Regions from separate parts of the Streptomyces sp. NPDC039424 genome, predicted to be linked through region 1. Evidence: riboswitches for the same ligand, from Rfam matches in the RefSeq annotation. Region 1 holds a riboswitch; each other region holds the start of a gene.
The links. Region 1 has a riboswitch for cobalamin ahead of ACZ7L0_RS31260 (prenyltransferase/squalene oxidase repeat-containing protein). Riboswitches for the same ligand answer to the same signal wherever they lie in the genome.
Positions count from the first base shown of each region.

Region 2: linked by a shared signal. The riboswitch ahead of ACZ7L0_RS11015 (cobalamin biosynthesis protein) and the one ahead of ACZ7L0_RS31260 (prenyltransferase/squalene oxidase repeat-containing protein) in region 1 are both predicted to bind cobalamin.
Region 3: linked by a shared signal. The riboswitch ahead of ACZ7L0_RS04790 ((2Fe-2S) ferredoxin domain-containing protein) and the one ahead of ACZ7L0_RS31260 (prenyltransferase/squalene oxidase repeat-containing protein) in region 1 are both predicted to bind cobalamin.

Region 1 covers NZ_JBVKAI010000015.1:147,121-154,674, forward strand. The annotation lists gene ACZ7L0_RS31250 (CbiQ family ECF transporter T component) at 1-410, opposite strand, end outside; gene ACZ7L0_RS31255 (SCO2322 family protein) at 403-1,059, opposite strand; gene ACZ7L0_RS31260 (prenyltransferase/squalene oxidase repeat-containing protein) at 1,056-2,279, opposite strand; cobalamin riboswitch at 2,419-2,542, opposite strand; gene ACZ7L0_RS31265 (XRE family transcriptional regulator) at 3,131-3,742, shown strand; gene ACZ7L0_RS31270 (hypothetical protein) at 3,778-4,350, shown strand; gene ACZ7L0_RS31275 (MAB_1171c family putative transporter) at 4,350-5,564, shown strand; gene ACZ7L0_RS31280 (FAD-dependent oxidoreductase) at 5,557-6,972, shown strand; gene ACZ7L0_RS31285 (nuclear transport factor 2 family protein) at 6,965-7,417, opposite strand; gene ACZ7L0_RS31290 (MBL fold metallo-hydrolase) at 7,458-7,554, opposite strand, start outside.
Region 2 covers NZ_JBVKAI010000003.1:603,276-610,829, reverse strand. The annotation lists gene ACZ7L0_RS11030 (lysozyme) at 33-782, shown strand; gene ACZ7L0_RS11025 (inorganic phosphate transporter) at 937-2,187, shown strand; gene ACZ7L0_RS11020 (hypothetical protein) at 2,223-2,450, shown strand; cobalamin riboswitch at 2,555-2,694, shown strand; gene ACZ7L0_RS11015 (cobalamin biosynthesis protein) at 2,796-3,740, shown strand; gene ACZ7L0_RS11010 (cobyric acid synthase) at 3,737-5,269, shown strand; gene cobN (cobaltochelatase subunit CobN) at 5,266-7,554, shown strand, end outside.
Region 3 covers NZ_JBVKAI010000002.1:240-7,793, forward strand. The annotation lists gene ACZ7L0_RS04775 (hypothetical protein) at 1,208-1,591, shown strand; gene ACZ7L0_RS04780 (saccharopine dehydrogenase family protein) at 1,662-2,690, opposite strand; gene ACZ7L0_RS04785 (helix-turn-helix domain-containing protein) at 2,800-3,786, shown strand; gene ACZ7L0_RS04790 ((2Fe-2S) ferredoxin domain-containing protein) at 3,813-4,220, opposite strand; cobalamin riboswitch at 4,262-4,451, opposite strand; partial or broken gene ACZ7L0_RS04795 (FAD-binding protein) at 4,480-4,656, opposite strand; cobalamin riboswitch at 4,801-5,056, shown strand; gene metE (5-methyltetrahydropteroyltriglutamate--homocysteine S-methyltransferase) at 5,178-7,496, shown strand.

The DNA of each region.
Region 1 (7,554 bases):
TTCGCCGCGCCCACGCAGATGAGCAGGGTGGCCAGCTTCAGACCGTCGTACAGCGCGAAGACCAGCGCCTCCGCCGTCACCCTGCCGCCCAGGCGGATGCCCTGCGCCCAGTGCGGGAGCGGGACTTCGGGGAGGGTGACGATCACGTGCGTGCCGGGGACGGGGGAGCCGAGCGCCACCGCGAAGACCAGGCGGACGAGGAGGACGGCCAGGGCGAGTCGGGCGAAGGCGGTGTAGGAGCGGGACCAGGGGGCGGCCGTGCGGTGGGTGGCGACCACGTAGCCCGCCGTCGCTATGAGGAGGGCGAGCAGGAGGGGGTTGGTGGTGCGGGTGGCCGCGGTGCCGAGGCCCATGGACCACAGCCACCAGGCGCCGGGGTGGACACCCGCGGCGCGCGGCGCCCTACGCATCCCGGCGCCGCCGTGCCTGCCACAGCGCGGCTCCGCCCAGCAGCACGACGGCACCCGCGCCTGCCAGCAGGCCCACCGACGGACCGTGCTCCGGGTCGTCCTTCGCCTGGGCCGGCGCCTGGTCCGGCGCCGGGCGGGACCTCCCCTCCGCCACCTGCTCCCCGCACCCCTTCTCCGGATACCCCGCGATCGCACACAGCAGTGCGTCGGCGTCGTACCGCAGCGGCCCCGCCACCGAGGCCAGCGCGTCGGCGGCGGTCCCGTCGGAGGAGATGACCGCACAGGCCGTCCGGCGGGCGGGCGGGGTCTCGCCCGACGGCGCGTCCGCGGACGTACCGAAGTCGAGCACGAGCGCCACCCGCTTCCGGCCCGCCCGCGCGGGCGAATCGGCGCAGATCGAGTCGAAGTCCGCCGTACCGCGCGGGCGCGTCGCGTCGGCGGAGTCCGCACTCACCGCGAAGCGGAAGCCCTGGACGTCGCCGTCGGAGGGCCGGGCGGTCGAGGGGCCCTGCGTGGCGTAGGTCCAGTGGCCGCCGGTGCGCTCCCAGAAGGACCAGTACCGGTAGCCGGTGGCCCGCGCCTGACCCGCGAGCCCCACGCAGAGGAGGGCCGCCAGGAGCAGCGCCCCGGCACGGCGGACGGCGGTCACGGCTGCCGCGTCCTCTTGCGTCCGCTGAGCAGGAAGCCGATCCCGATCCCGCCGACGAGGCCGGTGCCGATGATCCACCAGATGCTCACCCCGGAGCCGTCCTCGTCCTTCTCGTCCTGCGCGGCCTTCGCCTTGGCCGTCTGCGGCGCCGGTCCCGTCGCGCCCAGGGCCCGCACCAGGTCCGTACCGCCGAAGTCGCGCGGGTCGGCGCCCATCGCGTGCGCGGCGAAGATCAGCTCGGCGTAGGCGGCGGGCCCGCTCTGCTTCGCCCACGGCACGCCGTTCTTCTCCAGCCAGGCGTACGGCTTCTTCGCCTGCTTCGTCCAGCCCCGCGCGGCGAGGGCGACGACCGCGTCGGCGGTGTTGCCGTAGTCCGGCTGGTCCTTGGCACCCGCGAGGGCGGACTTGAGGTAGCCGGTGTCGTGCGTCGCGTCCGACAGGTACGCGGCGCCGTTGCGGGAGATGTCCTGCGGGGTGAGCTGCTTGCCGGAGTCGGCGCAGACGTAGCCCTCCTCCGGCGCCTTCCCGGCCTTCGTCACGAAGCCCTTGCCGAGCGCGCCCAGCACCCCGGCGGCCGTCGCGTCCGCGTTGCCCACCAGCCTGCCCTTCTTGTCCGGCTGGTAGGCGAGGGCGCCCCCGTCGTCCCCCTCGCAGGAGATGGACCACTTGGCCAGCAGTTCGGCCGGGGTCCTGCCCTCGGTGCGCAGCCGCAAGGGATCCTCGCCGGCCACCGCGAGCGCGCCGATGACCAGGGAGGTGGAGTTCGTGTCGCTGGGCGAGCCCGGCGTGTAACTCCAGCCGCCGTCCTTGTTCTGCATCATCTTCAGCCAGGTCACCGCCTTGCGGACCTCGCCGTCGTGCTCGCCGAGCGCCTTCAGCGCCTGCACGGCGACGGCCGTGCTGTTGGTGTCGGTCTGGGCGTTGGTCGCCGCACAGGTCTTGGCGGGGTCCGGCCGGTAGGCGGCGAACCCGCCGTCCGCGCACTGCTGCCCCACCAGCCAGTCGACGGCCTTCGCGGCCGGCCGGACGCCCACGGTGCGCTGGGCGAGCAGCGCGAGGGACTGCCGCCACACACCGTCGTACTTCGGGTCCGAGCTGCCGTACAGCCCCGACGGAAGTGCCGTCGACGGGGAGGGGGACGGGGACGCGGCGGTGGCGGGCGCTGCGGCGGCCATCACACCGATGGCGGCCAGAGCCGCTGCGCTGCGGCGGACGTTCATGGTCGGCGACTGCCTCTCCCTGAAGCGGAGCGCGGGCAGCACGGGACACCCCGGGCGGCTCGGCTCCGTAGACCTCGACGGTGCCGTGCGCGGCGGGCCGCCGACGCACGTGAGCCGGTCAACGTCCCGTACAGGGCAGTCCGGCTCACCGCCCAGGGCGGTTCACGGTTGCGGGCCAGCGCCGGAATTGCACCGGCTTCCCCCCGTACGGGTGTGATGACGACGCGGTCACTCTACCCGCCCGTAACCCTGAGACTGAGGGACGGCTGTGAGCCGAGGATCACAGCATCGGCCCCTAAGGTCGCGGCATGACACCGACGGGGAGACCGCTCGGCCCGGGGCGGTCGGCCGAGGTGTACGAGATCGACGCCTCCGCCGAGGGCGCGGTGAGCGGTGATGATGTACGCGCGCGAGCACGGCTACCCGGTGCCCCTCGCTGAGCCCGGCGGAGGCGGGCGCGGAACTCGCCCGCCCGCTGCGGCGTCTGCACGTCCTGCCCGCCCGGGACCCCGCCCACCCCTGCGCCCGCGTCCGGCCAACGCCGAGAACGGCCCGCCCGGCCGATGTGGCGTTCCAGGCCCCGCCCGGACCGGCGTGCGCAGAGGTAACGCCCCGGATGCTGCTCCCCCATAGGCAGCACCCGGGGCGGGACAAGGCGCACCCTCCGGCTTCGCTGAGCGGCCTCGGAGTGTGACCTTGCGTCATGATCCTGTCGTGTTCAGGCCTCAACTGTCAACGATTGCTGCCTAATTCCGCAGCTGATGTTGTCATGCCTTCTCGACCGGCGGGCGACCCGGTAGCCTCGCGTCAGCTCAGCCACGGAACCGACGACACGCCCAGGGGGGACTTCGGTGAGTGACGCCTACGCCCCGCTTGCCGGCGTGCTGGAGCGCCTCGGCGAGCTCACCGGGCGGCCGGGGGGCCGGCTGCCGGAGGTCCTGGACGTGGCCGACCTGTCGTACCGGACGGGGATACCCGCCGACGTGGTCGCCCGACTGCTCGCGGGCGGCGCCGCACCCGAGATCGGGCTGGACGAACGGGTCCGGCAGCGGCTCGACTTCATCCGCGAGACCCGGCGCCGGCCCGACGGCAAGCGCTACTCGCTGGACGAGCTGGCCAGGATCGCGGGAACGAGCCGGCAGTGGCTGAGCGTGTGGCGCAAGAGCGGTATGCCGAGCCTCGAACACGCCGACCGGCTGCGCCGGTTCTTCGGGCTGCCCGCCGGATACTTCACCGCGGACGAGCCCGAGGCACTGTACGAGGCCCTGCAACCGGTGCTCCAGAGCCTGGAGGCGGAGGCCGATCCGCTGCTGGTGCTGCGGGAGAGCGGGCTGGTGCGGCTGGCGATGCGCGCCCCGCGGATGAACGCCCGTCAGCTGGCCACGCTCGTCGACCTGGCTGAGATGATCATCAAGACCGAGGACGCTGACGCGGGCGCGGGCGGCCCGAAGGTTCGCGGGTGAGCCGCGTGCCGCACACCGCACACGAAGGACGATTAATGAGCCGGAAAAGATCGCCGAAGCGGTTCCTCGCCCAGCTCGTCCGTGACACCGCCGGCACACTGACACCGCCGACCGAGCCCGAGGCGTTCCTGCACGCCGTGTGCGACACGCTCAGCCCGCGGCTGGACCGGCCCGTCCGGCTGAAGTTCGTCGGCTTCCCGCCGGGGCTCGACGTCTCCGGGGTCACCTTCGCCAAGGACGACGAGTACATCGTCGTGGTGGAGGCCCGGGCACCCGGCGCGCACAAGTTCGTGATCGCCGGACACGAGATCGGCCACATCTACTACCAGACCCTGGACGTGCACTACCCGGCCGGCATGCCCGCCGCCGCCCGTCGGCTGCTCACCCAGGCCGACGAGGACATCCCCTGGGAGCGGGTGGTCGCCATGGCCACGCGGTCCCCGGCCGCCGCGACCGCCGAGGCCGAGTGGGAGGCCGAGCAGTGCGGGCTGCGGCTGGCGGCCAAGTTCTCCAAGGTCGTCGGCCCCCGGGCGGCGGCCGGCCGGATGACCCAGGACACCCTGACGGACCGTCTGTCGTCCTCGCTCGGCAACGTCGGCGGGCCGTGATGGGCTGGGACATAGCGGGCTCGTTCCTCGCCTACGCCGTTCCGGCCGTGCTGCTGGCCGTCGCCTTCGTGATCAAACTGCCGCTGCTCAGACGGGCGTGGCAGGACCCCATCCTGCGGGCGACGGCGCTGCTGCTCGGCATCGGAGCCGTCGTCTTCGCCTCCCTGCCGCCCGGCAACCTGCACCGCATCAACGAGCTCGCCGGAGTGCCCAACTTCGCCGGTCTCTGGGTCTACTCGCTGCTCACCGCCTACTGCGGCGCCTGCCTGTGGCTGATCATCACCTGGCGCGAGCCGCCGTCGGCCGTCCGGCGCCGGCGCACCCGCATGGTCTGGATCGCGTACGGCGTGATCATCGTCGGCCTGTGGGTGACCTTCCTGCTCGGCGACCACCATGTGGAGCGGCTGCGCGACCTGGACACCTACTACGCGAACACCCCGTGGATGCGCGAGTTCGCCATGCTCTACCTGGTCGCCCACATGGTGTCCGCGGTGGTCGCCGCGAGCATCCTGTGGGCCTGGTTCCAGGAGGTCCAGGACGCCTGGCTGCGCCGCGCGGTGGTGTTCCTACAGGTCGCCTACGCGCTCGGGTTCATCTTCGACGTCGCCAAGGTCGCCGCGATCGGCGCCCGCTGGAGCGGGCGGAACTGGGACTGGCTGTCGACGTACGTCGCGCCGCCGTTCGCCATCGCGGAGGCGATCCTGGTCGGGGTCGGGTTCATCGCCGGGCAGGCCGGCCCGCTCGCGGAGGAGCGCCGGCGGCTGTGGCGCACCCACCGGCGCCTGGAGCCGCTGTGGCAGGCGGTGCTGACGGTCACCGCGCCGTCCGCCCCGGCGACCGGCCGGGTCAGCGGCGCCGAACTCCAGCTCGAACTGCGCCGGGCCGCCATCAACGACGCCCTGCTCAAAGTCGCCCCGCACCTGAGCGGAACCCGGCGCGAGCGGGCCCGTCTGCAGGCCCTGGCCGCCGGTCACCCCGACCCCGTCGCGCGCGGCATCGCGGGCGCGGTGGACATCCTGGTCGCCGTGGACGCGCTGCGCTCCGCCGGTGAGGGCGGAGATCCGGGCCCGGAGTACGACGGTGACGGGCATTCCCCCGATGTCCCGGACAGCGAGCTGGAGTCGATCGCGCAGGCCCTGCGCCTTCACTCGTCGGCCATAGAAACGTTCCGCCGGCAGGCGGCCACCACAGAAGGTCTCACCCCACATGCCTGACAGACGGACCATCCATCGCCGTACCGCGATCGTCATCGGGGGCAGTACGGCCGGGATGCTGGCCGCCGCCGTGCTCTCCAGCCGGTTCAACGAGGTCACGGTGATCGAGAGCGACCGGCTGCCCGAGGGGCCCGAGCACCGCAAGGGCCTGCCCCAGGCACGCCACGCCCATCTGCTGTGGTCGGGGGGAGTGGCCGCGCTGGAGGAGCTGCTGCCGGGCGTCACCGGGGAGCTGGCCGGCAGGGGTGCCGGACTGATCGACGCGATGACCGACCTGGTCAGCAAGGCGCCCTCCGGGGAGTGGTTCCGGCGGTTCACCGACTCCCGCCACCACATGATCGTGTGCAGCCGCGACCTGCTGGACGCGGTGATCCGGGCGAACGTGCTGGGGCGGCGCCGGATCACCCTGCTCGACGGGACGAGGGTGGGCGGCCTGGTCGGCGACCGGGACCGGGTGACGGGCGTGCGCATACCGAACGGGCCCGCGGGCGGGGCGATCACCCTGCACGCGGACCTGGTGATCGACGCGAGCGGACGTGCCTCGCAGGCGCACAGGTGGCTGGAGGCGCTGGGCCTCGCCCCGGTGGCGGAGCGCGTGGTCGACGCGGGTGTCGCCTACGCCAGCCGCGTCTACCGAGCCCCCGGCTCCACCGCGTCCCGGCGCTTCCCGGTCGTCAACGTCCAGGCGGACCCGCGCCAGACCCCCGGCAGGGGCGGGATCATCGTCCCGATCGAGGACGACCGCTGGCTGGTCACCCTCTCCGGCACCCGGGGCGGCGAGCCCTCCGCCGACCCCGACGCGTTCGAGGAGTTCGCCCTCACCGGCCTCCGGGACCCGGTCGTCGGCCGTCTGATCTCCCAGGCCAAACCCTTGACGGACCCGGTCACCACCCGCAGCACCGCCAACCGCCGCCGCTACTACGAGAACGCCGAGGCCTGGCCCGACGGCTTCGCCGTCCTCGGGGACGCCGTCGCCGGGTACAACCCCGTCTACGGTCACGGTCTCTCGGTCGCCGCGCAGAGCGTGATCGCCCTGCGCCGGGTCCTCGACCGCCACGGCCCCACGGCCCCGGGCACCGCCCGCCGCGTCCAGCGCGCCGTGGCCGGCCCGGTCGGCAACGCCTGGGACCTCGCGGTCGGCCAGGACGCCTACTACCCCGGTGCCGCCCCCCAGCCCCCCACCGCCGTCGAGCGCCTCCTGAAGTCCTACGTCGACAAGGCGGTGGCCGCCGGTTCCGAGAACCCCCGCGCCCTCCACGGTCTCCTCGACGTCATGAGCCTCACCGCCCCGCCCACCCGCCTCTTCGCCCCCGACATGCTCTGGCACATCTTCTTGGGCCCCCGCAAGGGACGGCTGGACGGCCCGCCGCTGAGCAAGGCGGAACGGGAGGCGGCGGGTCTCAGCTGACGGCCCTCGGGGTCGGGCCGCCGAAGGGCAGGCGCAGGACCCGCCTTTCCAGCAGCCAGTGGTCCCCGACCCGGCGGAAGGTGTCCGCGTAGTCGCCGACCTGGACGGGCGGGCCGGGCGGGACCATGCCGCCCTCGTAGCCGTCGACCCGGTACGTCGAGAAGTACGAGATGGCGGTGGCCGTCTCCGGGGACGTCACGGTGACGAGGATGTTCGACATGACGCGGCGGGAGAGCCGGTCGGCGGGGCGCGAACCGAAGTACTCCCGCAGCGCGTCCCGCCCCTCGGACCGCCGTCCGTCCCCCGGCGGGGGCCACTCCCAGACGCCGTCCTCGGTGAACAGCTCGGCGACGGAAGCGGGTCCACCGAGGTCGAGACGGTGGATGAACTCGTGGATGACGCGTTCGCAGGCGCGCTCGGCGAGGAGGTTCTCCAAGGGGTCCATGACCCTGTGTACCAGCACCCGCCGCGGCCCCACGACCGGATTACACCGCCACGTAGGTCACCGGCTCGCCCCCCGCCACCGCCTCCGCCCGCCCCAGCTTCACCAGCCGCCGCAGATGGGCCTCCGCCTCCGACACC
Region 2 (7,554 bases), on a different contig from region 1:
TTTGTCGTGCACGTTGCCATTCCGGGGGATCCATGGCCCGTGATCACACATCACCGTCCCGTCACCGTGTCCGCCCGCTCGTCGCGGCCGCGGCCGTCCTCGCCGTCGGAGCGACGGCCCTCGCCGGGGTCCAGGCCTCGGCGGCGAGCCTGCCGAGGGGACATGACGTCTCGTCCCACCAGAAGACCGTCGACTGGCAGGTCGCGAAGGCGAAGGGCGCCAGGTTCGTCTACATCAAGGCGACCGAGTCGACCGACTACCGCAATCCCTACTTCACCCAGCAGTACGAAGGCTCGCGCGACGCCGGCCTGGTCCGCGGCGCGTACCACTTCGCCCTGCCCAACGAGTCGCCGGGCGCCGTGCAGGCCGCGTACTTCGTGCGCCACGGCGGCGCCTGGAGCGCGGACGGCTGGACCCTGCCGCCCGCGCTGGACATCGAATACAACCCGTACGACAAGAAGCGCGAGTGCTACGGACTGAGCCGGCCGAGCATGGTGGGCTGGATCCAGGCCTTCAGCGACGAGGTGAGGCGGGAGACCGGCCGCCGTCCGGTGATCTACACCACCACCCACTGGTGGAACACCTGCACCGGCGGCAGCCACGCCTTCGCCGCCGACCACGCGCTGTGGATCGCCCGCCACTCGGGGGATCCGGGGACGCTGCCCGCCGGATGGTCGTCCTGGACCTTCTGGCAGTACGACAACAGCGGCGGCCTGCCGGGTGACCAAAATCTCTTCAACGGCTCCCCCGCCAGGCTGAAGTCGTTCGCCCGGGGCAGCTGACCAAGGGGCGTCCGGGCCGTTCCGCGGCGACGAGCCGAAACGGAACGGCCATTCCCCCCTTCTGACACCATGATGCCCATCCCAGTTCACCTTCCGTTCACCCAGGTTGCCTACGTTCAACCAGCCAATGACGCTCGAACGATTGCCTGGGTAAATGGAAAGCTTCTCGCTGATCCTCGCGATTGTGGTGGTAACCGCACTCGCGTTCGATTTCACGAACGGTTTCCACGACACCGCCAACGCGATGGCCACCACCATCTCGACCGGTGCGCTCAAGCCCAAGGTCGCGGTGGCCATGTCCGCCGCGCTGAACCTTGTAGGCGCCTTCCTCTCCGTGGAGGTCGCCAACACGATCTCCAAGGGTCTCGTCGACGAGACCGGCATCCGTCCCGAGGTCATCTTCGCCGCCCTGGTCGGCGCGATCCTCTGGAACCTGCTGACCTGGCTGGTGGGACTGCCCTCCAGCTCCTCCCACGCCCTCATGGGCGGCCTGATCGGCGCCACCATCGCCTCGGCCGGCACGGGCGCCGTCCACGGCGACGCGCTCGTCACCAAGGTGCTGCTCCCGGCCGTCGCGGCCCCGGTGGTCGCGGGCCTGGCGGCGATGGTCGCCACCCGGTTCTCCTACGCGATCGGCAAGAACGCCGACGGCGAGGCCGCCCGCAAGGGCTACCGCGCCGGCCAGATCGCCTCGGCCGGCCTGGTCTCCCTCGCGCACGGCACGAACGACGCGCAGAAGACCATGGGCATCATCACCCTGGCCCTGATCGCCGGCGGCTCCATAGCCCCGGGCTCCAACCCTCCCACCTGGGTCATCCTCTCCGCGGGCGTGGCCATCGCGGCCGGCACCTTCCTCGGCGGCTGGCGCATCATCCGCACCATGGGCAAGGGCCTGACCGACCTCCAGCCGCAGCAGGGCTTCGCCGCCCAGACCAGCGCCGCGACGGTCATCCTGGCCTCCTCCCACCTGGGCTTCTCCCTCTCCACCACGCACTCGGTCTCCGGCTCCGTGATGGGCGCCGGTCTGGGCCGCAAGGGCGGCGTGGTCCGCTGGTCCACGGCGACCCGCATGTTCGTCGCCTGGGGGCTCACGCTTCCGGCCGCCGCCCTGGTCGGCGCGCTCGCCGAGAGCGTGACGGACCTCGGTGACTGGGGCACCGCGCTGGTGGCGGTCTTCCTGGTGGCCTCCAGCGCCGCGATCTGGAAGATCTCCCGCCGCGAGGTCGTCGACGCGGGCAACGTCAACGAGATCGAGGAACCCCCCGGCGTGGTGACCACCGCGATCGCCGTGGTCACCCCTCCCCCCACGGGCACCGTGACCGAGGACCTGACGGCCACCATCCCGTCCCCCGCGGCGCCCGTCGCCACCGCCGACCCGGCGACCCCGCCGGCCGCGGCCGTCTGACACCGAGACCCGGTCAACAAGAAAGCAGCTCCGATATGAAGATCGACTGGGCGGCCCTCGGCTCCGTCTTCGGTGTCAGCCTCGCGGTCACCGTCGGCATGGTGGCCCTCTTCACCCTCGGCATCACGGGTCTGTCCCGCCGCGAACGCGCCGCCGCGCAAGGCGACTCGGCCGCGCTCGCCGTCACCGGCGCGTACCTGTGCTTCGCGGCCTGCGCCGCGGCGGTGGTGTACGGCATCTACCTGATCATGGCCAAGGCCTGACCGAGGCCCGCAAGGCTCCTCCCCGCTCTGCGGGGAGGAGCCTTTTGGCGTTCGGTGTGGGCCTCAGCACACTGTCCCGTCGCAGGTCAACAGCGAGTTGACGGCCCTTCCGGGGCCGTGGTGGACTGCCGGGGCCATCTACGGCGGCAGGAGAGGAAGCCGGTGCGAATCCGGCGCGGTCCCGCCACTGTCACCGGGGTAGGAAGCCCCGGGAGCCAGGAACTCTCACCGCCGGTCTCGTCGAACCAGGGCGCGGACACCCTGAGTGAGGACATATCGCCATGCTCGCCTGCCGTTCGAGGTACCGCACCGGATCGCTGCCCGACCCCACGGCCGGCTGAGCCGATGCGTGCCGATCGCGTCTTCGCGTACGGCGCCGCCACCGGCCTCCTCGGCGACCACCTGCTCGGCGATCCCCGCCACGGGCATCCGGTCGCCGTGTTCGGGCGGGCCGCGGGCGCCGTGGAGCGGGTGCTGTGGCGGGACCACCGGGGATGGGGCGCGCTGCACACCGCGGTCTGCGTGGGCGGCGCCGTGTCGCTGGGGGCGCTCGCCGCATCCGCCGTACGTCCCTCCCGTACCGCCTCCGTCGCCCTGACCGCCGCCGCCACCTGGGCCGTCGTGGGCGGGACCTCCCTCGCGCGGGAGGCCCGGCGCATCGGGCGGGCGCTGGAGGCGGGGGACGTCGAGGCCGCCCGGGCGCGGCTGCCGCACCTGTGCGGACGGGATCCGCAGGCGCTCGACGCCGACGGGATCGCCCGGGCCGTCGTCGAGTCCGTCGCCGAGAACACCTCCGACGCGGTGGTGGGAGCCCTGGTGTGGGGGGCCGTGGCCGGGGTGCCCGGACTGCTCGGGTTCCGGGCCGCCAACACCCTCGACGCCATGGTCGGCCACAAGTCGCCCAGGTACCGGCGCTACGGGTGGGCCTCGGCCCGGCTCGACGACCTCGCGGGCTGGCCGGGAGCCCGGCTGACCGCGGCGCTGGCCGCCGTGGCCGGCGGCGACCCCCGGGGTGCCGTACGGGCCTGGCGGGCCGACGCGGCCAAGCATCCGAGCCCCAACGCCGGGCCCGTGGAGGCCGCGTTCGCGGGCGCACTGGGAGTGCGGCTGGGCGGGACGCTGTCGTACGCGGGGCGGGTCGAGCACCGGCCCGTGCTCAACGGCGGCGCGGGGCGCGCCGTCGCCACTCCCGACATCGAGCGGGCCGTACGGCTCTCCCGGCGTGTCGGCCTGCTCGCGCTCGGTGTCTGCGTCGCCGCGCGCACCGTCACGAAGGGACGTAGGTCATGAACGGCGGGCTGCTCGTCGCCGGCACCACCTCCGACGCCGGCAAGAGCGTCGTGACGGCCGGGATCTGCCGCTGGCTGGTGCGGCAGGGAGTCAAGGTCGCGCCCTTCAAGGCGCAGAACATGTCGCTCAACTCGTTCGTGACGCGCGAGGGCGCGGAGATCGGGCGGGCGCAGGCCATGCAGGCGCAGGCGTGCCGCGTGGAGCCGACCGCGCTGATGAACCCCGTCCTCCTCAAGCCCGGCGGTGAGCAGAGCAGCCAGGTGGTGCTCCTGGGCAAGCCGGTGGGCGAGCTGAGCGCGCGCGGCTACCACGGCGGGCGGCAGCAGCGGCTGCTGGGAACCGTGCTCGACTGTCTCGCCGAGTTGCGGGGCACGTATGACGCGGTGATCTGTGAGGGGGCCGGTTCGCCCGCCGAGATCAATCTGCGGCGGACCGACATCGTGAACATGGGGATCGCGCGCAACGCCCGGCTTCCCGTGCTCGTCGTGGGCGACATCGACCGCGGGGGCGTCTTCGCCTCCTTCTTCGGGACCGTCGCCCTGCTGTCGCGGGAGGACCAGGAACTGGTCGCCGGGTTCCTCGTCAACAAGTTCCGGGGGGACGTCTCGCTGCTGGAGCCGGGGCTCGACATGCTGCACGGGCTCACCGGGCGGCGGACGTACGGCGTCCTGCCGTTCCGGCACGGGCTCGGCATCGACGAGGAGGACGGACTGCGGGTGTCCCTGCGGGGGACGGTCCGCGAGTCGAACGTCGCCCCGCCGGTCGGCGAGGACGTCCTGCGGGTCGCCGTCTGCGCGATTCCGCTGATGTCCAACTTCACCGACGTGGACGCGCTGGCCGCCGAACCGGGCGTCGTGGTGCGGTTCGTGGACCGGCCCGAGGAACTGGCCGACGCCGACCTCGTGGTGATCCCGGGAACCCGGGGCACGGTCCGGGCGCTGGAGTGGCTGCGGAAGCGCGGGCTGGCGGACGCGCTCGTCAGAAGGGCCGCCGAGGGGCGGCCGACCCTCGGCGTCTGCGGCGGCTTCCAGATCCTCGGCGAGCACATCGAGGACGAGGTCGAGTCGCGCGCCGGTCAGGTGCCAGGACTCGGACTCCTTCCCGTCCGCGTGCGGTTCGCCCACGAGAAGACCCTCACCCGGCCCGTCGGCGAAGCCCTCGGCGAACGCGTCGAGGGGTACGAGATCCATCACGGGGTCGCCCGGATCGACGGGGGTGACACGTTCATCTGCGATGACGAGGGAAACAGCCTCGACGGCTGCCGGGTCGGCCAGACCTGGGGCACGCACTGGCACGGCTCGCTGGAGTCGGACGGCTTCCGGCGTGCCTTCCTGCGCGAGGTGGCGGCCGCCGCGGGCCGCCGCTTCGTACCCGCCCCCGACACGTCGTTCGCCGCGCTGCGCGAGGAGCAGCTCGACCGGCTCGGCGACCTGATCGAACAGCACGCGGACACGGACGCGCTCCGGCGGCTCATCGAGTCGGGCGCGCCGCAAGGACTGCCCTTCATTCCACCGGGAGCGCCCGCATGAGCACAGTGTTGTTGTTGTCCACCGCCGACACCGATCTGCTGGCGGCGCGGGCCTCCGGCGCCTCCTACCGGATCGGCAACCCGACCCGGGTGGACGTCGCGGAGGAGCTTCCCGGACTTCTCGACGGCTCCGACGTCGCCGTCGTACGACTGCTCGGCGGCAAGCGTGCCTGGGAGGACGGGCTGGCCGCGCTGAAGGCGTCCGGGATCCCCACCGTCCTGCTCGGCGGGGAGGCCGTGCCCGACGCGGAGTTGATGGCCGAGTCGTCCGTGCCCGCCGGTGTCGTGGCGGAGGCCCTTCGGTATCTCGTCGAGGGCGGCCCGGCCAACCTGACCGAGCTGGCCCGGTTCCTGTCCGACACCGTGCTGCTGACCGGTGAGGGGTTCGTCGAACCGCAGAAGATGCCCGAGTTCGGTGTGCACGGGGAGCGTGCCCGTGCCGAGGGCCGTCCGACGGTCGGCGTGCTCTTCTACCGGGCGCACGAACTCAGCGGCAACACCGCCTTCGTGGACACCCTGTGCGACGCCATCGAGGCGCACGGCGCCAACGCCCTGCCCGTGTACTGCGGTTCGCTGCGCGGCGCCGACGCCGGGCTGTACGAGATCCTCGGGCAGGCCGACACACTCGTCGCCACCGTGCTGGCCGCGGGCGGCACGCACGCCTCGCAGGCCTCGGCCGGCGGTGACGAGGAGGCCTGGGACATCGGGGCGCTGGCCGACCTCGACGTCCCCGTGCTGCAGGGCCTGTGCCTGACCTCGTCGAAGAGCGCGTGGGACGAGTCCGACGCCGCGCTCTCCCCCATGGACGCGGCGATGCAGGTCGCCATCCCGGAGTTCGACGGCCGCCTCATCACCGTGCCGTTCTCGTTCAAGGAGCAGGGGCCGGACGACGTACCCGTGTACGTCGCCGACCCCGAGCGGGCCGCGCGGGTCGCCGGGATCGCCGTACGGCACGCGCGTCTGAAGCACCGGCCGAACGCCGAGAAGAAGCTCGCGCTGGTCTTCACCGCCTATCCCACCAAGCACTCGCGGGTCGGCAACGCGGTCGGCCTGGACACGCCCGCGTCGGCGGTGCGGGTGCTGGACGCGCTGCGTGCCGCCGGGTACGTGGTCGAGGGGTACCCGGACAACGGCGACGAGCTGATCCACCGGCTCATCGCGGCCGGCGGCCACGACGTGGAGTGGCTCACCGAGGAGCAGCTGGCCGCCGCGCCCGCGCGCGTCCCTCTCGCCGACTACCGGGCGTGGTTCGACAAGCTCGACCCCGAGCTGCGGGACGGCATGCTGGAGGCGTGGGGCGAGCCGCCGGGCAGCCTGTACGTGGACGGCGACGACATCGTGCTCGCCTCCCTCCGGTTCGGGAACGTCGTGGTGATGATCCAGCCGCCGCGCGGCTTCGGGGAGAACCCGATCGCGATCTACCACGACCCCGACATGCCCCCGTCGCACCACTACATGGCCGCCTACCGCTGGCTGGAGAACAGTTTCGGCGCCGACGCGATCGTGCACATGGGCAAGCACGGCACCATGGAGTGGCTGCCGGGCAAGGGCCTCGGACTGAGCGGGGGCTGCGCCCCGGACGCCGTCCTGGGCGACCTCCCCCTGATCTACCCCTTCATCGTCAACGACCCCGGCGAGGGCACCCAGGCCAAGCGGCGCGGGCACGCCACGGTCGTCGACCACCTCGTGCCGCCGATGGCCCGTGCCGACACCTACGGCGACCTGGCCAAGCTGGAGCAGCTGCTCGACGAGTACGCGCTCGTCTCCGACCTGGACCCGACCAAGGCGCCGGCCGTACGCGCGCAGATCTGGACGCTGGTGAAGGCGGCCGAGCTCCACCACGACCTGCACGTCGACGAACAGCCCGGCGACGACGACTTCGACGAGTTCGTCATGCACATCGACGGCTATCTGTGCGAGATCAAGGACGTGCAGATCCGCGACGGTCTGCACATCCTGGGCGGCGGCCCGGTCGGCGAGCCGCGGGTGAACCTGGTGCTCGCCGTGTTGCGCGCCTCGCAGGTGTGGGGCGGCAAGGCGAACGCGCTGCCGGGCCTGCGGGCCTCGCTCGCCGCGCACTTCGGGCTGGTGGAGAAGGAGCTGCTGGCCGAACCGGGTGCGCCGGTGAAGCTGCCGGTGGAGCTGACGGAGCTGGTGGAGGGCCCGGCGCGGACCGCGGCCGACGCGATCGACCTGCTGGAGCAGCTGTGCCGCCAGGTCGCGGAGGGCATGGAGTCCCGGGCGTGGGACGTGACGGCCGCCGCGCCTCTCGTCCGTGACGTCCTG
Region 3 (7,554 bases), on a different contig from region 1:
CGGAGGCCGCCCCGATGCGGGGCCCGTACCTATGTTGCGTCGCCGTCTTCCTCTAGTGATTTGGCAGTTCGCGGCTTCCTCATGACCGTCGATGCAGCCGTGATATCGGCGGTGGATCACCTCCGGTGAGTTGCCGACCCGCCGGGCCACCCTCAGCGATCGGCACCCCCGCGTTCAACCATCGTGTGATGCACACGTGCCGCAGGTCGTAGGGGCGCCTTGCCAGCGGCGAGGCAACTCGCTCCGGCGGGAGCGCATATCCCCGCGCCTCCTCCCACACCCGCCAGTACGTGGAAAGAGCCGATCACTCCCCCGCGCTCGTTCCCGAAGACGCGCCCTTCCTTCGCCGTCCCGAACACCTTCAGGTGAGTCTCAAGGATCGCGACCAGGATGGACGGGATCGGGACCGGCCGGTCGGTGGTCGCTTCCCGCGCCTTCAAGCCTCGGCGGTCGTGCCGCTCCCCGGAGTCGGTCCACTTGCCGGAGACGGGGCGACTCTCCCGCAGCGTCAGCGTGCCCCAGCCCGCCGCCGGCAAGTGGCAGTCCGACCACCGGATGCCTCCTGCCTCAGCGTGCCGGAGCCCCGCGTAGTACAAGACCGCACAGAAAGCCACCAGGCGACGGCCGCGACAGCGGTCCCAGGACCCGACGTAAGAGACGGCGGCGAGCAGCTGCCCCGCCTGTACAGCGTTCACAAGGACGCGCCGGTCCACCACGTCGTTGGAGCCGCCGTGCTTCCGGCGGACGCGCTGTAGCGGGTTCTCCGGGAGCCCCCCGACGACCACGGCATGTCGCTAGGCACTAGCGACCTGAGCAGGGGGATATGGGGTGCTAGCGGTGCCGCTAGCCCTAGCGAGGTGTGCCGCTAGGTCTAGCGGCGAGGCTCAGTCAGCCTGCGTTCCGATTTCCGTCACGCTCCGCGACGGAGGCGGTGGTGCGGGCGGGGGGTGATCGACGCAATCACTCCGGAGCCGTGTGCGGAGGTTTCGAATCCTGCCGGGGACACCCTGTATGAGGTGCCCAAAGACCCCGTCACCAGTGGAGACGCTGAAGCCGAGGTCTTCGCGGTATGTGCAGCCATATGCCGCCCGAAGCAGCCGTATGACAGGGTCCGTGGACTCAGCACCCCGATTGCCCGAGAGTAAGGCCCCGTGTCGGCCCCGGCGTGAATGCGGAACCGTCTACTCCCTCAGGCCGGGGGCACGTGGTGCTCATGACACTGGCTCGCTCATTACCCGACGATGCCACCGAGTGGTGGTTCTACCTCGGTACGTTCGTTCTCTACGCACTCGGCCGGTGGTTCTTCGCCTGGCGGCAGGCTCGACGCGAGGGTAACAACCATCCTGTGCGCGCCGCGCTCGCCGAGGAGGACGATCCTGGTGCGGTGAATGCGGCACTGGCGGGTGGGTTCCGCTCCTATCGGCAGTTCTTCGGCTTCGTCGTCAGCGCCGTCGCCGTAGTCGTGGTTGCCGCCCTGACAGGTGGCCGACTTCGCGTCACACTGCTGTGGATCATTGTGCCGCTGTTGGTGATAGCGCTGTCGTACCTCGACTTCCGTCAGGGCCGGAAAGCGCGCTCAAGTGCTGGGTAGGGGGCCAGGGGCAGTCGCAGGAGCGCGCCGCCCGGCCTCACTCCTACTCGCACAACGACTCCTCGTGCCGCTACCGACGCAGTTCCACGGTGATGTGCGGGGACAGTGCGCGGAGGAAGTCGGGGGCGTCGAAGAGTGCTCCTGCCGACAGGACGCCGGAGGTGTGGGGCCGGGCCGTGAGGATGCGGTTGGTCGCTTCGACTACGAGGGGGGCGGTGATGGCGTAGATGTCCTGGCCGCGGGCTGTGGCGCGGCGTTCGGTGTGGCCTGAGCGGATGAGGACGTCGACGAGGAAGGTTTGAGCGGAGCGGCCGCGGTCGTCGATCGGGGACGGTGTCGGTGTGTCGGGGGACGCGATGTCCCGGGCCGCCTCGACCGTCATGTAGGTGGTCACTTCGGGGATGGAGAGGTGGCTGGGGATGGTTACGACGTCGGCCATGGTGAACTCACCGATGACGGGGCGGGGGCCCATCGGGGCGGGGAAGGGCCAGTTCAGGGTGGGTGGGGTGTCGTGGCGGTGCTCCAGCCGGCCGTTGGTGTAGCGGATGCGTCGGCCGCCTCGGCGGTGGCGGGAGACCGCGCCCGCCGTGCGGGTCCCGGGTGTGGGGTGCCAGTTGCTCAGTCCGTAGGCGATGTGGGCCTCGTCGGCCGCTGTCCAGTCGCCCATCGTCGCGGTGGCCAGCAGGTCGCCCAGGCCGCCGAAGAAGGCCATCGCCGGGACGATCACCGCTTGCGCGTCCCGTGCCCGGTCGGCGAAGTGCGCGAAGGTGTCGACGTTGGCCTCGATCTCGGCCGCCACGTCCAGATAGGGGATCCCGGCTCGCAGGGCCGCCTCGATCACGGGGGCGGCCGTCGTGGCGAAGGGGCCGGCGCAGTTGATGACGGCCGCGGTGCCGGCCAGAGCGCGGTCGAGGGAGGCCGGGTCGTCGACGGATGCCGGGCGGGCGTGCAGGCCGGTTTCGTACGCCAGCGCCTTCAGCTTGTCGGCGTCTCGGCCGGAGAGTACCGGGAGGAACCCACGTTCCCTCAGTTCCGTCACCACGAACCGCCCGGTGTGCCCGTATGCGCCGAACACCGCCACTGTCTGGCCCGATTGCATGGTTCTCCCCGTACTCGAATGATGCGCTGCGGTCTGTCACGGACATCCTGGCGAGGATCGGCACCTGACCAGGAGTGTCCGGAACGCCATGGCTCATACAATTCCGGACATGACCACTGTCGCGCTGGCCGTCACCGACGGCATGCTGCAGTTCGAGCTGGCCCTGGCGTGCGAGGTGTTCGGAGCCGATATGACCGGGGTGGCGGACCCCTGGTACCGCCTCTCGGTCTGCGGACCGGCGGCCGTGCGGGTCGGCCGTTTCCGGTTGGAGCCCGATCACGGACTCGACCGCCTCCCGCACGCCGACACCGTGATCGTCCCGGGCTGGGCCGACGTCGGCCAGGACCCGCCGGCCGAGCTGATCGACGCGGTGCGCGCGGCCCACGAGGCGGGCGCACGCGTGGCCTCCCTCTGCACGGGTGCCTTCGTGCTGGCGGCCGCCGGGCTGCTGGACGGCAAGCGGGCGACCACGCACTGGGCGCACACCCGGGAGCTGGCCGAGCGTCATCCCCGGGTGACGGTGGATCCGGACGTCCTCTACGTGGACAACGACAGCGTGCTCACCTCCGCAGGCAAGGCCGCCGCCATGGATCTGTGCCTGCACCTCGTCCGCGTCGACCACGGCTCGTCGATCGCCAACACGCTGGCCCGCCGCCTGGTCGTGCCGCCGCACCGGGACGGCGGCCAGGCCCAGTTCGTGAACACCCCGGTCCCCGCCCCGGACAACTACCCGCTCGCCGGACTCTTCCCCTGGGTGATCCAACGGCTGGACCATCCGCTCACCGTGGAGGACCTGGCCCGCCAGGCGGGGATGAGCTCGCGCCACCTGGGCCGTCATTTCAGGGCGGTGACAGGTACCACCCCGCTGCAGTGGCTGCTCACCCAACGGATCCGTCACGCACAGGAGTTGCTGGAGACCACCGACGACACCGTCGACACCATCGCGGCGGCGACCGGCATGGGCACCGCCACGACGCTGCGCCGGCACTTCAATCGGACGGTGGGTGTGCCGCCGGACACCTACCGCCGTACCTTCCGCTCGCGGCCCCGGCCCGGCCCGGCCCGAGCCATGGCGGCGACAGCGCCGACGCCCTGAGACATGAGGGGCAGGCCCACGCGGGGTTATGGCTTCGGCCGGGGCGCCGCGCGACGCCGGGGTGGGGTGAAGGTGTACAGGTCGAGGATCGCGGGCTGGGGAGCGATGCCGGGGCCGCCCGCTCGTATCCAGGTGGCGATGTCCTCCGTCGCCTCGGGGTCGTTGACCAGGCCGAGCCAGACGGGGCGGGCGCCGGCGGCGCGGGCGGCCGGGGAGGGCTGGACGACGATCACGTTGGCCTGGTCGCATACGTCGAGGCAGGTGGAGACGCGTACGGGCACCACCTCGGCGAGACGTGCGGTTTGCGCCGCGTGATCGACGCCGGGCACTTTGGGGGTGCCGCAGCAGCAGTCCCGGCACACGACGACCCGGCACGGCACCGGGTCGGCCGGTGCCTCCGCCGCGGTCGTCTCGTCAGTCGGCCTCGCGGACATGCCGAACCGCCCTCCTCTCCGGGGAGATCCGCCCCGGTGGTCGTCGAGGAGGCGACCGCGTGAGTCTCCTGGCTCTCGGGTCGTCGCTCGTCCCGGTCTTCCCGCCCGTGTCCGGGCGGTGACCTGTGCGGGATCCGCTCGCCGATCACAGTGGCGGGACCGCGCCGGATTCACACCGGCTTCCTCGTTCCGCCGTCGCCTTGTCGCCGGGCATCATCGCATCCGGACCGACACCACGTCACCACCGGCGTCCGCAGGGTCAGGTGGCGGTCGCGGTCGCCGAGGCCCGGCCCGCCCGGCGGCCGGAGAAGAGGCAGCCGCCGAGGAAGGTGCCCTCCAGCGAGCGGTAGCCGTGGACGCCGCCTCCGCCGAAGCCCGCGACCTCGCCGGCCGCGTACAGGCCGGGGACCGGGTCGCCCGAGGCGTTCAGGACACGGCGGTGCGGGAGATACGCGAGTTGCCCCTGCGGCGGCAGGGGTGTTACCGGCGATAGCCCAGGGGACCTCCCGCGGCCAGAGTGCTGCTTACATGAACTCCGCGCCGCCAAAAGGGAGTTGACGCTGACCGCGGTACGCCCCGTAGGCTGGCCGGTGCAGCTGGTTCGCCCCGTCCGCCAGGCGGGATGCGTCGCAAGAGGGAACCCGGTGGGAATCCGGGACTGCCCCGCAGCGGTGAGCGGGAACGACCGCCGTCATACGCACTGGGCCCCACGAACGGGGCCTGGGAAGCGACGGCCAGTAGGTGTCTCGTACGAACGACCTCGTACAAGCTGTACGACCTCGTACGGCAAAGACGTGCCCGCGAGTCCGAAGACCTGCCAACTGCCCGTGTGCGAACGACTCGTGCGCGGACATCCCGGTGACCTCGAGGGCGGGTCGGCGTACACACCAGGTCGCCCCTTCGCGCTCTCGTCCCGTCCCCGGGATCTCAGGGATTCATCTCGCGAAGGAGATCTCCGTGACCACCAGGACCGCAGCCGCGGCAGCACGGGCCACCGTGTACGGCTACCCCCGCCAGGGACAGAACCGAGAGCTGAAGAAGGCGATCGAGGGCTACTGGAAGGGGCGTGTCACCGCCGACGCCCTCCAGGCCACGGCCGCCGGACTGCGCCGCGCGAACTGGCGGCAGCTGGCCGGGGCAGGCATCCACGAGGTGCCCACCGGCGACTTCTCGTACTACGACCATGTCCTGGACACCACCGTCATGGTCGGAGCCGTGCCCGCACGCCATCGAGCCGCCGTCGACGCGGACGCCCTGGACGGATACTTCGCCATGGCGCGCGGCACCCAGGACGTGGCGCCGCTGGAGATGACCAAGTGGTTCGACACCAACTACCACTACCTGGTGCCCGAGCTGGGCCCGGACACCGTCTTCACGGCCGACTCCACCAAGCAGGTCGCGGAGCTGAGGGAGGCGCTCGCCCTGGGCCTGACCGCCCGACCGGTACTGGTCGGGCCGGTCACCTACCTGCTGCTCGCCAAGCCCGCCCCGGGCGTGCCCGCGGACTTCGTCCCGCTCACCCTTCTCGACCGGCTGCTGCCGGTGTACGCCGAGGTCCTCGCCGACCTGCACGCGGCGGGCGCCGAGTGGGTTCAGCTGGACGAGCCCGCCCTGGTCCTGGACCGTACGCCGGCCGAGCTGAACGCCGTCGCACGCGCCCTCCGCGGCCTCGGCGCCCTCACCGACCGGCCGAAGCTGCTGGTCGCCTCGTACTTCGACCGGCTCGGCGAGGCCCTGCCGGTGCTGGCCAAGGCGCCGGTCGACGGTCTCGCCCTGGACTTCACCGAGGCCGCCGCCGCCAACCTCGACGATCTCGCCGCGGTCGGCGGTCTGCCCGGCAAGCGCCTGATCGCGGGTGTGGTCAACGGCCGCAACATCTGGGTGAACGACCTGGAGAAGTCCCTGAGCACCCTCGGCACCCTGCTCGGGCTGGCCGGCCGGGTCGACGTGTCGGCCTCCTGCTCCCTGCTCCACGTGCCGCTCGACTCCGCCCCGGAGCGGGACATCGACCCGCAGATCCTGCGCTGGCTCGCCTTCGCCCGCCAGAAGACGGCCGAGATCGTCACCCTCGCCAAGGGGCTCGCCCAGGGCACCGACACGATCAGCGCCGAACTCGCCGCCAACCGCGCCGACCTGGCCTCCCGGGCGAGTTCGTCGGTCACTCGTGATCCCGCTGTACGGGCCCGCGCCGCCGCCGTCACGGAGGCCGACGCCCGCCGCTCCCAGCCGTACTCCGCACGGGCCGCGGCTCAGCGGGCCCACCTCGGGCTGCCGCTGCTGCCGACCACCACCATCGGCTCCTTCCCCCAGACCGGCGAGCTGCGCACCGCCCGCGCCGATCTCCGCGCGGGCCGGACCGACACGGCCGGCTACGAGGACCGCGTCAGGGCCGAGATCCAGGAGGTGATCTCCTTCCAGGAGAAGACCGGCCTGGACGTCCTCGTGCACGGTGAGGCCGAACGCAACGACATGGTCCAGTACTTCGCCGAACAGCTGACGGGCTACCTCGCCACACGGCACGGCTGGGTGCAGTCCTACGGCACCCGCTACGTCCGCCCGCCGATCCTGGCCGGGGACATCTCCCGTCCCGCGCCGATGACCGTGCGCTGGACGACGTACGCCCAGTCCCTCACCTCCCGCCCGGTCAAGGGCATGCTCACCGGCCCGGTCACCATGCTCGCCTGGTCCTTCGTCCGCGACGACCAGCCCCTCGGCGCCACCGCCCGGCAGGTCGCCCTCGCTCTGCGCGAAGAGGTCGACGACCTGGAGGCGGCCGGGACCTCGGTGATCCAGGTGGACGAGCCCGCGCTGCGCGAGACGCTGCCGCTGCGCGCCGCCGACCGCGCGGTGTACCTGGCGTGGGCCACCGAGGCGTTCCGGCTCACCACCGGCGGCGTACGGCCGGACACCCAGATCCACACCCACATGTGCTACGCCGAGTTCGGCGACATCGTCCAGGCCATCGACGAGCTCGACGCCGACGTCATCAGCCTGGAGGCCGCCCGCTCCCATATGCAGGTCGCCCGCGAGCTCGCCGCCCACCGCTACCCGCGCGAGGCGGGACCGGGTGTGTACGACATCCACTCCCCGCGCGTGCCGAGCCCGCAGGAGGCAGCGGCCCTGCTGCGCACGGGGCTGGAGGCCGTCCCCGCCGAACGGCTGTGGGTCAACCCCGACTGCGGGCTGAAGACCCGCGGCTGGCCCGAGACCCGCGCGTCCCTGGAGAATCTCGTCGCCGCGGCCCGAACGGTCCGTGCGGAGCTCTCCGGCTCCTAGAAGCCCCTTGCCCGGCCGAGAGGGCCGCACGCCCGGCCCTCTCGGCCGTGATGCCGTA